Regions from separate parts of the Pseudarthrobacter sp. rb genome, predicted to be linked through region 1. Evidence: riboswitches for the same ligand, from Rfam matches in the RefSeq annotation. Region 1 holds a riboswitch; the other holds the start of a gene.
The links. A riboswitch is a leader RNA that binds a small molecule or an ion and turns the genes downstream of it on or off. The one in region 1 is predicted to bind S-adenosylmethionine.

Region 1 (7,341 bases):
AGTACCGGCACGGTGACCAGGACGTCGGCCCGCGGCGCAGGGACCTTCCCGATCTCTGTGGGTTTCCCGGTTTGTGTGGTGTGCCCGGCGCCGAGGAGGAGGCTGGCGGCGATGTCGGGGCGGAGCTGGGTGAGGGTGCGCTCTTCGGTGGGGCCCTGGAGGCCGCGTGCGGTAGCAGTGGTCCGGTTCCAGATGGCGCATGCGGTGTCCCCGGGGAGGTAGAGGGAGACCCAGGCCATGCCGTCCCGGTCGGGGTGTATTCCATCCGCCGGTCAGCCGCCCCCTTGGCGTGCCGCTTCTCGATCGAGTCAGGGTGGTGGCGTTCCCGCCAGCCACGGACCTTGGCCCGGAACCGGGACGGGACGAGCTCACCGGGGGCCGCGCCGCGGGCGGGGTTGGGTGCATCGGGGTCGAAGAAGTGCGCCACCAGAGAGGCCGCGCCCTCGGAGGTGAGGCCTTCGGTTTCGTCGGCGATGATCTTCGCGTGCTGCCAGGACAACACGCCGGCGGCCAGTGCGTCCATGACGGGTGGCAGGGAACAGATCCGCCGCGACTGCTCCACCAAAGCGCCCGCGGCCGCGGAACTGATGGTCAGGACTCCCGCGATCTCCTCCACCACGGACATGTCCGCGTAAGCGCGGTCCTGGATTGAGGCGTCCGGCGGCGTCATCGCCTCCTGGAACTCCACTGCCTCAGCGGCGTCCCATGCCTTCACCGCTGCAAGTTGTGCTTCCAGGCGGGACGCGGCTTCCAGGCGTTCCAGCCGGATCTCATACCGCCGCTGCAACACATCACCGGCACCGACATGAGCGCCGGAAGCCAGGGAAGCGTCCTCTTCCTCCAGCGCATCGAGGGCAGCAACAGAGGCATGAATACCCTCCAACGCCACCGCAACACCATCGCTGATTTCCATAGCAACATCATCCGACGAGGCACTGACATTCAAAGTGTTGGCCGTTTTAGTTGACACCGCCCGGGACTCCCGACCCGGCAGCCACTTAAACGAATTCGGCCGCCATTGGGTGGTGACGCCGTTGTCACCACCCAATGGCGGCCGAAGCTTGCCTGGGCGCAACCCAGGAACCTCCCGGACCGGGCCGGACAGGCGGGAGGGAGGAGCGTCAGATAGTGACGGCCCCGTTGGCGGTCTCAAAGGTGACCGAGAGGATGCCCGGGGTCCCGTGCGGGGCGACCCATTCGACCGCAACGTCCTCGAGCGGCTTCTCCACCGGCTCACCCAGCCACTCGGTGACGCGCGAGGCGGAACCGGCGATGGTCAGGCAGCTCATCTTGAGGTTGCTCTCGTACGCATTGGACGGGTGGAGCGATGGATCGCCCTCCCACTTGAGCATGTACGGGACCTGGGGATCGGCGATGAGGCCCAGGATGCCAATCTGCTTCCAGACCAGCTCGCGGCCGTCCGGGAATTTGCGGTTGCCGTTCACGGCGGCGCGGCCCAGGCGTTCCTCGAAGGGGGCGAGGTCGTCCACTTCGACGCACCAGCCCATCCACCCGCCACCGGCAGCGGAACGGGCACGCACTGCCTGCCCGAAGGGTGCCTTGTCCGATGCCGGGTGGTCCAGTACCTCGACAACTTCGAGGTACTTGTGCCCGGCGAGCGGAATGATCATATTTCGGGTTCCGAAGCGGGGGTGTACGCCACCCTTCACTGCCTCAACGCCGAGGGCAGTTGCAATACGTTCGGTAGTGGCCGCGAGGCCATCGTGTTCACAGGCGTAAGAGACGTGATCCATGCGCATGCGAACATCTTGGCACTTTGTGATCCGGCTCTCAGCTAAGGGTGCCCTTACTAGCATTTGTCGTGCGCGGCGCCCCGGTACCGGAGCCAACAGGGGCGCCGGAAGACCATGTTCGTCACAATGCTGTCCACAGCGGCTGTCCGGTTCCTAGACTGGGCCCAGGTCATGAGTGCCAGCGACAAGCCCCGGCTCGCTGGCCGGCAACCCTCCATCCGCGGTGGGGTGCCCCGGGTGAGGACCTGGCTCTCCGGCAACAGCCGGGAGCAAGCGCGGCCCGTACTGCCGGTGAGCATGCCGGGCCCATGTCAAAGGAGATTTGGATGTCCAACGGATGGTCCTTCGAAACCCGCCAGATCCATGCAGGCCAAACGGCGGACAGCGCCACGGGTGCCCGCGCCCTGCCCATCTACCAGACCACGTCATTCGTGTTCCCCAGCGCTGAAAGCGCTGCCAACCGTTTTGCCCTGGCTGAACTTGCGCCCATCTACACCCGCATTGGCAACCCAACCCAGGACGCCGTCGAGCAACGGATTGCCAGCCTCGAAGGAGGCCTGGCCGCGCTGCTGCTGAGCTCCGGGCAGGCCGCGGAAACCTTCGCTGTCCTGAACATCGCCGAGGCAGGCGACCACATCGTGGCCAGCCCCAGCCTTTACGGCGGAACCTACAACCTGTTCGCCCACACGCTGAAGAAGTTCGGCATCTCGGTGACCTTCGTAGCCGATCCGGACAACCTGGACCAGTGGCGCGATGCCGTCCAGCCCAACACCAAGCTCTTCTTCGGTGAAGTGGTCTCCAACCCGCGCCAGGACGTCCTGGACATCGAGGGCATCTCCCAGGTGGCCCACCAGGCGGGCGTGCCCCTGATCGTGGACAACACCCTTTCAACCCCCTACCTGATCCGCCCGCTGGAGTGGGGAGCAGACATTGTGATCCACTCGGCCACCAAATACCTTGGCGGCCACGGCTCCGCCATCGCCGGTGTCATCGTCGATTCCGGCAAGTTCGATTTCGGCAAGGATCCGGAACGGTTCCCCGGCTTCAACACCCCGGACCCGACGTACAACGGCCTGGTCTACGCACGCGACCTCGGTGAAGGCGGCGCGCTCGGCGCCAACCTCTCCTACATCCTCAAAGCCCGGGTGCAGTTGCTGCGCGACCTGGGCTCGGCCGTCTCGCCCTTCAACGCGTTCCTGATTTCCCAGGGCCTGGAGACGTTGAGCCTGCGGGTGGAGCGCCACGTTGCGAACGCCACGGAAGTGGCGCGCTGGCTGGAGGCAAGGGACGACGTCGAATCCGTCGCCTACGCGGGTCTTCCCTCCAGCCCCTGGTACGAGCGTGGCCGCAAGTACGGACCCAAGGGGACGGGCGCCGTCGTGGCCTTCAACCTGGTCGGCGGGGCAGAGGCGGGCAAGCGCTTCGTCGACGCCCTGGAGCTGCATTCCCACGTGGCCAACATCGGCGACGTCCGCTCCCTGGTCATCCACCCGGCGTCGACCACGCACAGCCAGCTTTCGCCGGAGCAGCAGGTTGTAGCCGGCGTTCACCCGGGCCTGGTCCGGCTTTCCGTCGGCCTGGAGCACATCGACGACATCCTCGCCGACCTGGAGGCAGGCTTCCGGGCCGCCAAGGGCGCCAACCAGTAGCCCCAAACACGATGACGCAGCATGTGCCGGCCGGCAAGCCGGGAAGTCACAACCAGTCATACTCTTGGCCTGGAGTGGGGGGTGTTTCGTACACTCGAACCAGGTCATGAGTGCCAGTGACAGCCCCGGCTTGCTGGCCGGCAACCCTCCATCCGCGGTGGGGTGCCCCGGGTGAGGACCTGGCCTGCCGGTCAGACGACGGCAGGCAAGCGCGTAGAAGAGGTCTTGCCATGACGGTTACCGTCGCCCGAACCACCATTCCCGAACATGGAATTGTCCGTTACGCCTCCATCGGGGGACTGGAACTCGAGGCCGGGGGATACCTCCCGGATGTCACCCTGGCCTATGAAACCTGGGGGACGCTCAACGCGGACGCCAGCAACGCCATCCTGATCGAGCACGCGCTGACCGGCAGCACCCATGTGACCCGCGGCGACACCGACGAAGAAGGCTGGTGGGAACAGCTGGCCGGCCCCGGCGCTCCCGTGGACACGGACCGCTTCTTCGTGGTGTCCATCAACATTGTTGGTGGCTGCTACGGATCCACCGGCCCGTCATCCCCCGCGCCTGACGGAAAGCCCTGGGGCTCCAGGTTTCCCCTCGTCACGCTGCGCGACAGCACTGTTGCTGAAGCCAGGCTGGCGGACCAGCTGGGCATCAAGAGCTGGTTCGCCGTCCTTGGCGGGTCGATGGGCGGCGCCCGCGCCCTGGAATGGGCGGTGACCTACCCGGAGAGGGTGCAGCGCTGCGCCGTGATCTCCGTGGGAGCCGCCAGCACTGCCGAACAGATTGCTTTCGCGCAGGCCCAGACGCTGGCCATCCGGCAGGACCCCAACTTCAACGGCGGGGACTACTACGGCGGTCCGTGTCCGGAAGACGGGCTGGCACTTGCCCGGCGCATCGCCCACATCACCTACCGGTCGGCCGCGGAACTGGAAGGCCGCTTTGGCCGGGCACCCCAGGCGCCCGAATCACCCCTGCAGGGGGAAATTCTCGCCTCCCGCGGCCGCTACCAGGTGGAAAGCTACCTGGACCACCAAGGGAACAAGCTGGTGAAGCGCTTCGACGCCAACAGCTATATCGCCCTGACCGAGGCGCTGATGAGCCACGATGTGTGCCGGGGGCGGGGAACCTTGGCCGAAGCCCTGGCCACCTCCACGGCACGGTTCTTCGTGGCCGCCGTTGACTCGGACAGGCTCTATTTTCCGTCGCAGTCCCACGAACTGGCCCAGGCCCTGCCCGGCGACGTGGACGTCCATGTCATCCAGGCGCCGATCGGGCACGACGGGTTCCTCACCGAGATCGGGCAGTTGGGCGGCCGGCTGCGGAGCAGCTTCCTGGTCTAGGCGCAGCCTGGCGGACAACCGGCATTGTGCATTCCTGCAGATGCCTTCTGCACTAATCGGCGTTGAGGTTGCACCGCAGGCAGACCATACTCATCGAATCCGGCTTTCGTGGTGTGCATCACACCCGTCTGCCATTGACTGGTCCCCGTGGTGTCGACGACGACGCCGAAGGAGTTCGCATGAGTACGGAAAGCTCCGCCGCAAGGCGTACAGAGGAAACCGACGTCAAGGCCTCAGGCCTTAAGAAAGTGGTGACGGCTTCCATGGCCGGCACCGTCGTGGAATGGTATGAATTCTTCCTCTACGCATCGGCCGCCACCCTGGTGTTCGGGAAGGCCTTCTTCCCCAACGCCGGCACGGAACTGGACGGCATCATCGCCGCCTTCCTCACCTACGCCGTCGGTTTCGTCGCACGCCCCATCGGCGGCATCGTCTTTGGCCACTTCGGCGATAAGTTCGGCCGCAAGCAGCTGCTGCAGCTGAGCATCATCCTGGTGGGCGTCTCCACCTTCCTGATGGGCTGCCTGCCCACCTTCGGACAGATCGGCTACTGGGCCCCCACGCTGCTGGTCTTCCTGCGGTTCGCCCAGGGCTTTGCCGTGGGCGGGGAGTGGGGCGGCGCCGTCCTCCTCGTCGCAGAGCACAGCCCCAGCAAGTCACGCGGTTTCTGGGCCAGCTGGCCGCAATCGGCAGTGCCGCTCGGCAACCTGCTGGCCACGGCCGTGCTGTTCGTCCTCTCCTCCACGCTGACGCAGGAGGCGTTCCTGGGCTGGGGCTGGCGCGTGGCGTTCTGGCTCTCCGCCGTGATCGTCCTGATCGGCTACTACATCCGCACCAAGGTCAACGACGCCCCCATCTTCCTGGAGGCCCGCAAAGAGGTGGAGGCGGGCCACAAGGGTTACGGCGTGGCCGAGGTGTTCCGGCGCTACCCGCGCGGGGTCTTCACCGCCATGGGCCTGCGCTTCGCGGAAAACATCCTGTACTACCTGGTGGTCACGTTCTCCATCACCTACCTTAAGACCGTGGTGCAGGCTGACACCACGCGGATCCTGCTGCTGCTGCTCCTTGCGCACGCCGTCCACTTCGCGGTGGTTCCCATGGTGGGCAAGCTGTCGGACCGCTTCGGCCGCAAGCCCGTCTACATGGCCGGCGCCATCATGGGTGCCACCTGGGGTTTCTTTGCCTTCCCCATGATGGACACCAAGAACGATGTCATCATCCTGGCGGCCATCATGATCGGCCTGGTGTTCCACGCCTTCATGTATGCCGGGCAGCCCGCCATCATGGCGGAAATGTTCCCCACCCGGATGCGGTACTCCGGTGTCTCCCTGGGGTACCAGGTGACGTCCATCGTGGCGGGCTCGCTGGCGCCGATCATCGCAGCCTCCCTGCTGGGAACGTACAAGTCCTCCGTCCCGGTGGCGGTGTACCTGCTCATCGCGTGTGCCATCACCGCCGTCGCGGTCTTCTTCCTGAAGGAAACCCGGGGCATCTCGCTGCACGACGTTGACGCGGCCGACGCCAAGGGCACGGCAGACCTGCTCGCTGCCAGCAAGAAGTAGGCCCATGAAAGCCGCCGTCCTCTATTCCACCGTTCCCGCCCCGGCCGGCGCCGAGGGCAAACAGAGCTACGCCGAGTCCCGGCCCCTGCTGGTGCAGGAGCTGGATCAGCCGGAGCCGCGCGCCGGTGAGCTCGGAGTTTCCATCACCTACTCGAGCCTGTGCCATTCGGACCTTTCCGTGGTGGACGGGTCGCGCGTCCGGCCCCTTCCCATGGCCCTGGGACACGAGGCCGTGGGGCGGGTGGTGTCCGTTGGCGACAGCGTCTCCGACGTGTCCGTGGGCGACCATGTGGTTCTGGTCTTCGTGCCCAGCTGCGGCCAGTGCCGGGCCTGCCTTTCCGGCAGGCCCGCGCTCTGCCACAGGGCAGCTGAGGTGAATGGATCCGGAGACCTGCTCCATGGTCCGGCACTCTTGCGGACGCCCGCGGGGGAGCGGATCAACCACCACCTGGGCGTTTCCGCCTTCGCTGATTACGCTGTGGTAGCGCGGGAATCAGTGGTGGTGATTGACGACGACGTCCCGGACACCGTCGCGGCGATGTTCGGTTGCGCCGTGCTCACCGGAATGGGATCGGTGTTCAACACCGCCGGAGTCGGCCCAGGCCAGTCCGTGGCAGTCTTCGGCCTGGGAGCGGTGGGCCTTTCCGCCGTGATGGCAGCCCGCCTCGCCGGGGCCGCCAGTGTGATCGCCATCGATCCCAACCGGGGGAAGCACCAGCTGGCCCGCGACGCCGGGGCCACCGCGGTGGGGACGCCGGAGGACGCGGGGCGGTTGATTGAGGAAGCAGCCGGTGACGGCGTTGACGTCGCCATCGAGGCGGTGGGCTCGGCCGGTGTGATCGCGTCCTGCCTGGAGCGGGTCACCAGGGGTGGCGCCGTGGTCTCCGTGGGCCTGCCCCACCCGTCCGCGGAGTTGACGGTACCGGCCCTGCAGTTCGCCGGCGCCGGCAAGCGGCTGCTGGGCTCCTACATGGGTGACGCCGTTCCAGCGCGGGACATCCCCAGGTACCTCGGGTACTGGCGGGAGGGC
Region 2 (7,341 bases), on a different contig from region 1:
AGGCCTAGCCGCCGCTAGATCTGCTTCAGCGCCTGTTCCAGGTCGCGGAGAAGGTCCTCCGGGTCCTCGAGCCCCACCGAGAGCCGGACCACGCCGTCACTCAGGCCGATCGCGGCCCGCCCGTCCGGGCCCATGGCGCGGTGGGTAGTGGTGGCGGGGTGCGTGATCAGGGACTTTGCATCGCCGAGGTTGTTGGAGATATCGATGATCCGCAGCCCGTCCAGCAGCGCGAACGCCGCTTCCTTGCCCGTGCGTCCGCCGGAAGGAGCGAGCTCGAAGGTAAGGACCGTGCCACCGGCACTCATCTGCTTTGCCGCCAGCCCGTACTGCGGGTGCGACTTCAGGAGCGGGTACTTTACCCAGCCCACCGCCGGCTGTTCCTCCAGCCATTCTGCGAGCCGTAGGGCGGTCGCCGAGGAGTGGTTGACGCGCAGGCCCATGGTCTCCAGGCCCTTGGTCAGGACCCAGGCGTTGAAAGCGGAAAGCGCGGGGCCGGTGTGCCGCATCAGCTGCTTCACCGGTCCGTCGATGAATTCCTTGGTGCCCAGGATGGCGCCACCCATCACCCTGCCCTGCCCGTCGATGTGCTTGGTGCCGGAGTAGACGATCACGTCGGCGCCGAGGTCCCCGCAGCGCTGCAGCAGGGGAGTGGCAAAGACGTTGTCCGCCACCACGGTGGCCCCGGCCGCATGCGCCAGTTCACTGACGGCGGCGATGTCCACGATCTCCTGCATCGGGTTCGACGGGGACTCGAAGAAGACGGCGGTGGTGGGCTTGGACAGGGCTTCGCGCCACTGGTCCAGGTCCGGGCCGTCCACGAAGACCGTCTCCACGCCCCAACGGGGCAGGATCTCATTCAGGATCACAAAACACGAACCGAACAGTGACCGGGCAGCCACCACCCGGTCGCCGGCAGCCAGCAGGGCACCCAGCGCGGTGAACACGGCGGACATGCCCGACGCCGTCGCGAAGCATGCTTCGGTGCCTTCCAGCAGCCTGAGCCGCTCCTGGAAGGTGGCCACGGACGGGTTGCCGTAGCGGGAGTAGACAAAGCGCTCGTCCTCGCCGGTGAAGGCGCGTTCAGCTGCCGCGGCTGATTCGTAGACGAACCCGGAGTTCAGGAAGATGGCCTCGGATGTTTCCTGGAAGTTGGAGCGGTCCAGGCCTCCGCGGACTGCCTGGGTGTCGGGGTTCCAGCCGGGGGCGTCTGGGTTGAAGGCCACTTAGTTCTTTCCGAGGTTGGTGGGGAGGCCGCGGTTCTTCCAGCCATTGACGGTCCGCTCGCCGTAGCGGTCGGGCTCGCCTTCGAAGCCCTCCAGCACGCTGTACGCGGTGAAGCCGGCCTGGGTGGCGGCAGTTGCGGCCGCGATGGACCGCTGGCCGGACCGGCACAGGAACAGCAGTTCCGCGTGGGGATCCTCCGGCGCCTGCTCCTGCAGGTCCCTGACGAAGTCGGGGTTGGGGATACCGCCGGGAAAGGTCCACTGGATGAACAGGGGATCGTTGTCCGTGGCTTTGGTGTCCGGGATGCCGATGTGGGCCCATTCGCCCTCGGTGCGGACGTCCACCAGGATGGCGCCCTGCTCCAGCTTGGCCCAGGCTTCCTGCGGCGTCAGGTCTCCGGCGTAGCTCATGCGTGGCCCTCGCCGTCGAACTCGCCCTCAAATTCGGCATCGAGCTGGTCCACGGCGGTCGCCACGGCGGCATCGGCTGAGGCGATGGCGGCCGGAAGGACGATTGCCTGCGCAACGATGACGGTGGTGCCGTTGAAGGTTGCCGCCGGGCTGCCGTGCAGGACATAGCCGTCGGCGAGTGCAGCGGAGATCCGCTCACAGAATTCACGGTTGTCCGCGCCGGTAATCAGGCGGTAGGACAGTTTTTCGTCAGGGGCGGGTGCGTCGGACACGACGGATCTCCTTCTTTCACGCTTGCAGCTCGAATCGGTCGATATGCCGAGTATTCACCTGAGGCACCCCGCCGCGAAAGGGAGGGTTGCCGACCGGCAAGTCAGGGCTTTGCACCGGTACTCATTACTCCCCAAAAACGTAACACCTGCCGCGCCCCGCCGCATCGCCGCCGTCGTCATGTTCCGTAATTGAGCCGTCCGCGTCACGGCACGGGTAATGCCCGCGGGCCGATAAAGTTCTTACCGGGGGGGCGCCGCCCCGTATCCAGAGCAATGAGTACCGGGGGGTCCTTGTCAGCATGCGGGCACACGTATCGCACCACCACGCCGCCATCCGGCGGAACCGTCCGCGTTCCATCGCCGCCTTTTTCGCCGCGGCCATCATCGCCCTCCTGGCCCTGGTGGTCCCGGCCGGACCGGCGCACGCCGCGCCTGCTGCACCGGACAAGGGCAAGCCCTGGCTGGGGGCGGTCCTCGAGTGGGGTGAGGATACGGCTGCGGGCTTCAGTGACCGGCTGGGGGCCAGCCCTGCCGTCTTCGGCCATGACATCACCATTCCCTACCGCGAATCGGAGCGGAACGACATCGACGGCTTCCTGCAGCAGACTGCTGCCAAAGGCGCCCACGCCCTGCTCACGGTGAAGCCCTCGGTGCCCCTGGACCAGCTCGGCACCGCCGAGGCGGAAGCGTTCGCAGCACAAGTGCGCGACCTGGCGTCGGGGTTCAAAGGCCAACTGCTGGTCCGGTTCGCCCCCGATATGAATACCGGCTGGGTGGCATGGGGCCAGCAGCCGGCCACGTACCGGCAAACCTTCCAGGCCGTGGCGGCAGCCTTCAAGAAGTACGACGGCGGCCGGGCCGCCATGGTGTGGGCGCCCTACCTGGGCAAGGACTACCCCTTTGAACGGAACCGGAATGCCCCGGAGCCGGGAAGCGAGGGGTTCTCCCTCCTGGATACGAATGGGGACGGGGCCTGGAACGGAAGCGACAGCGCCTATGCTCCCTATTACCCCGGCGATGACGCCGTGGACTGGGTGGGCCTGACCGCCTATCACGACGACACTTCCGGCGGGGCCGCCGTCAACACCACGCCGCGTCCCGGTGAACTCCAGGAGATGCTGACGGCATCCGGCAGCGAAAACTTCTACGGCACCTACGCCGAGGGACGCAAAAAGCCATTCCTCCTGCAGACCTCGGCCTTCTACAGCCCTGCGTCCGGTGGGGCACCCGAGGCGGACATCAAGACGGGCTGGTGGGACCAGGTGGTGGCCACTGCCACATCGCCCGCTTTCGGCGGGACGGCCGCCGTGGTGTGGGACGAGCGGACCAGCACGCGGGACACCGGCGTGGCAAGCATCAGCTGGCTGCTCACGGGAAGCCCGGATGTTGCCAAGTCCGCGCTCGACAGGCTGAAGGCATCACCGATGGTCACCGGCCCTGTCACGGATGTGGCGTCCACAGGCACCTACGTGCGGGCCAATACGCTCTCCGGTGCCGTCCCGTGGACCCTTGCTGCCGCCATGGTCATCCTCCTGGTGGCCCTGTGGCAGATTCCCCGCCGGATCAACACCGCCACGTCCTGGAGCTACCAGGACCCTTCCACCAGGGATTCGAGGGTGGATCTGCTGCGCGGTCTGGCCATAGTCTTCGTTGTGGTCAACCACCTGGGCATGGCCTCACTGTTCCAGTTGCTCACCCAGGAGGCGGTGGGCTTCGTGTCAGGCGCGGAGCTCTTCGTGCTGTTCTCCGGCCTGGTGGTCGGCATGGTGTACGGGCCCAAAGCCAAGCAGGACTTCGGCCGGGTGGTGGACCTGACATCCCGCCGTGCCGGGAAGCTGTACGTGACTGCGCTGGCCGTGCTGATCGGCGTCTTCCTTCTTTCCCTGCTCCCGTTCTTCCACACCGAGGCCCTGACCACGTTCGTGGACCAGGGGACCGGCGGGGCGGGACACGGTGGTGCCGGCCGGACCTACGACCTCTATGCCGGCATGTCATCGCTGTTCCAGTTCCCCGTGCCGCCGCAGGTGCTGCCGGCCATCGTGCTGCTGCAGTTCGGTCCCTGGCAGTTCAACGTCATGGGCCTGTACGTGGTGCTCCTGCTGGCCAGCCCGCTGATCCTTGCGGCGCTGAACCGCGGCAAGGCCGTCTGGGTCTTGCTGGCGACGCTCGCCGTGTACGCCGTGGGCGCCGTGACCCGGTTCAGGATCCTGCCCTCCCAGTTTGAGGACTCGTTCCCCCTGCTGGTCTGGCAGGTGCTTTTTGTGCTCGGGCTGGTGGTTGGCTACTACCGCCGCAGCATCGTTGCCTGGTTGTCGGCCCATACCTGGGTGGTGGCGGCCTGCACTGTGGCAGCGTTTGCGCTGGCCTTCCTGTCCTGGGGCAATCCGTATCTGGCCAACAACTACGACGTCCGCCTGGCGCTCATGCCGGACGCCTCCTACCGGACCATGTATGACGCACTCTTCGGCCGGACCTACGTGGCGCCCGGCCGCCTGTTCAACGTCCTGGTCCTGGTGGTGGCCGCCTATGCGTTCCTCAGCGCTTACTGGAAACCGGTGGAGCGGGCCCTGGGCTGGTTCCTGATTCCGCTGGGCCGCGCCACGCTCTATGTGTTCATCATGCATGTGGTGCTGATCGCCGTCGTCACAAACATCCCGGCGCTCCAGCAGCAGAGCATTTTCCTCAACACCGCTGCCTACGCCGTGGTCCTGGGCCTGTTGTGGGTGATGGTCCGCACCAGGTTCCTTTTCCGGATCATCCCCACCTAGGGATCTCCCAGGCGCGGACTCCGGTTGCCGGTGGGGGCGTCCGGACATGAAATGCTGCGGCACAAAAGTGCCGCAGCATGTCATCGTTCGCCGCTGGTTGTCCTGGGGTCCGTTGGAGGCCCGGAAACAGCCTAGACGAGTCGCGGGTAGCTGCTGAGGATGTAGTCCGCAGCAGCAGGGCCTCTCATGCGCAGGCCGTTGTGGCGGGCCGAGACTTTGTGTTTCATGGCAGCCCAGAAACTGGACTCGGTGCCGGTGGGCTGTTCGTTAACGAAGCACCAGCTGGTGTACAGGCCGTAGAGGCGGTCGGGGTCCAGGTTGGTGTCGGAGGCGTGGTCTGCGTAGGTGGCTTCGTGGAGGAAAAGATCAAACTGCGAATTGGCCATGAGGCGTCCCTTCGCTCGGTGCCGTGGTGCCGCCGGTAGGCTCCAGCGGCGAACCTCGATGCCCTGCACAAGGTGGCAAAGGATTATGTAGTCGCTTTCCCTGAGAGGTCCCGAAAAGCTCAAGAGTTCATCTTGTCTACGATGTAGACTTTACCTGTAGACCAGATATGAGGCAACCGTCCCAGGTACTTCGGGACGAGGGCCGCCAGTGAGGACTTTTTGATGACTTCCGCCAACAGTTCCCAGCCAGGGCAGGCCAAAACGAGGCTGAGCAGGGACATTGTGCTGGCCAAGGCCTTGGAACTGGTTGATGCCGAAGGACTGGATGCACTGACCATGCGCCGCCTGGGGCAGGAGCTTGGCCGGGACCCGATGAGCCTGTACCGCTACGCCGAGAACCGCGCCGCGCTGCTGGACGGGGTTTCTGAGCTGGTGCTCAACCAGCTTCCGATTCATCCGGAGGACCCGGACTGGAAAGCGCAGCTGCGGAGCATCGCCCACAACCTGCGGACGCTTGCCCTGCAGCATCCCAATGTGGTTCCCCTGTTGGTGACGCGGCCCCTTTCCACGCCTCTGGGCCTGCGCCCCCTGGGCACGCTGCGGCCCCTGGAACAGATCCTGTCCCTGCTGGGCGCGGCGGGATTCTCGCCGGCCGATGCGCTCCACGTCTACCGCGCCTACTACGGCTTCCTCTACGGGCACATCCTGAACGAACTGCAGGAGTATGTCGTGGATCCGGAAGAGAACGAGGCGCTGTTGCGCCTGGGGCTCCACCGCCTGCCGGCCAAGGAGTTCCCCAGGCTGCGTGCCCTTGCTCCCGCCCTGTCTGAGTACGACGGCGAGGCGGAGCTTGACCAGGGACTTGGCATCCTGCTGTCCGGGCTGGAAGCACAGATGTCACGGCAGGCTGCAGGGCCCGCCGCCTGACGCTCCGTGGCCTTGTGGAGGCCGGATTACCCGGGTGGCGCTATTCGAAGGATGCCCGGCGCCGGTCCTGCAGGCGGGTGTTCCAGATGTCCGGCCGGTTTACGCGGAACCGGCGTCCGGTCAGGGCTTTGGCGTTCAGCCGGACGTAGTGGGCTTTTTCGCCCGGCTGCCACGGTTCCAGGCCGAGTGCATCCACTGCATCCTTCACTCCCTGGTCCTCGATGATCTCCGTTTCGCCGCGCACCACTACGCTCCAGGCTTGTTCCGAGGCGGGGTCGTAGCCGTCTATCTCCAGTGCTGCCGGCCGTTCCATCCGGGCGCCCCAAAGCTTTGAACCGGGTGCGGTGCGGAAGACGATGCTGCGCAGGTGGACAGCGTAGTTCACGGGGAAGATCTCGGGATGTTCGTCCACCACGATGGCCAGCCTTCCCACCGCGTCATTGTCGAGGAGTTCCCAGCAGTCGTCGAAGGACAGGTTTTCAATCGGCAGGTTTCGCGAGTCCATGGTCCACACCTTACGGGTGATGCGGGAGTGGGAAAAGGGATTGCGCCGCTTGTTGCGGCCTAGTGGATGCCGGCGAAAAGTCCGCTCAACTCGGCGGTCAGTTCCTTCTGGACCGACGGGGTGCCGATTTCCTTGCCGTCGATCCGGTTCACGGGCGCCAGCAGGCGGACACTGGAGATCAGCCAGACCGCATCCGCGTCCATGAGGTCCCTGGGCTCCAGCGGACCATAGCCCAGTTCCCAGCCCGCCGCCTTGGCGGCTGCGAAGAGGGCACCCTGGGAGGTCCCGGCCAGGATGCCGCTGTCCAGCTGGGGAGTGATGAGGCGCTTCACTGTTGTGCCGTCGTCGGACTGCTCCACATGCGCAAGCAGCACCGTGGACGTGGGGCCCTCCAGCACGCGGCCGTCGGAGGACAGGAAGATGACGTCGTCGGCGCCTTGTTTGTGGGCATGGCGCAACGCTGCCATGTTGACGGCGTAGGAAAGGGTCTTGGCGCCGAGGAGCAGCCAGGGTGCCCGTTCGGCCACGTCACTGTCGTAACCCCGGTCAAGGAGGATGACGTCGATGCCCGTTTCACGCTGCCTGCGGCCGGCAGCCCCGGCCGGCGCCGCCTGCACCCAGGCCGTGGGCGCCTCGCCTTCAACGCCGCGGGTGACCACCAGTTTGACCACCAGTTCATCGGCGGCCGGGTCAGCCGGCGGGTTCTCGGACCGGAACCGGTCCACCGCAGCGGCAATAACGCGCCGCCACGCGTCCTGGTCCGGGATGGCCAGGTCCAGCGCCGCGGCGGAGCCCGCAAGCCGGTCCAGGTGCGCCTGCATCTTCCGTACCGTTCCACCCACGGCGAGC

Region 2: it holds a riboswitch for S-adenosylmethionine, as region 1 does, so the genes downstream of both, ACWRN3_RS17680 (DUF1737 domain-containing protein) here and ACWRN3_RS01835 (bifunctional o-acetylhomoserine/o-acetylserine sulfhydrylase) in region 1, are expected to answer to the same signal.

Annotation. Positions count from the first base shown of each region.
Region 1 is NZ_JBWJAR010000001.1:427,543-434,883, forward strand. Features, by position in the region: gene ACWRN3_RS01820 (HNH endonuclease signature motif containing protein) at 1-239, opposite strand, end outside; gene ACWRN3_RS01825 (hypothetical protein) at 450-635, shown strand; gene ACWRN3_RS01830 (VOC family protein) at 1,122-1,760, opposite strand; SAM riboswitch class IV at 1,922-2,036, shown strand; gene ACWRN3_RS01835 (bifunctional o-acetylhomoserine/o-acetylserine sulfhydrylase) at 2,081-3,403, shown strand; SAM riboswitch class IV at 3,506-3,621, shown strand; gene metX (homoserine O-acetyltransferase MetX) at 3,634-4,749, shown strand; gene ACWRN3_RS01845 (MFS transporter) at 4,929-6,311, shown strand; gene ACWRN3_RS01850 (zinc-binding dehydrogenase) at 6,316-7,341, shown strand, end outside.
Region 2 is NZ_JBWJAR010000015.1:78,095-85,435, forward strand. Features, by position in the region: gene ACWRN3_RS17670 (O-succinylhomoserine sulfhydrylase) at 15-1,223, opposite strand; gene ACWRN3_RS17675 (rhodanese-like domain-containing protein) at 1,224-1,634, opposite strand; gene ACWRN3_RS17680 (DUF1737 domain-containing protein) at 1,631-1,906, opposite strand; SAM riboswitch class IV at 1,920-2,035, opposite strand; gene opgC (OpgC domain-containing protein) at 2,206-4,674, shown strand; gene ACWRN3_RS17690 (hypothetical protein) at 4,806-5,060, opposite strand; gene ACWRN3_RS17695 (TetR/AcrR family transcriptional regulator C-terminal domain-containing protein) at 5,283-5,987, shown strand; gene ACWRN3_RS17700 (pyridoxamine 5'-phosphate oxidase family protein) at 6,028-6,492, opposite strand; gene ACWRN3_RS17705 (aminodeoxychorismate lyase) at 6,552-7,341, opposite strand, start outside.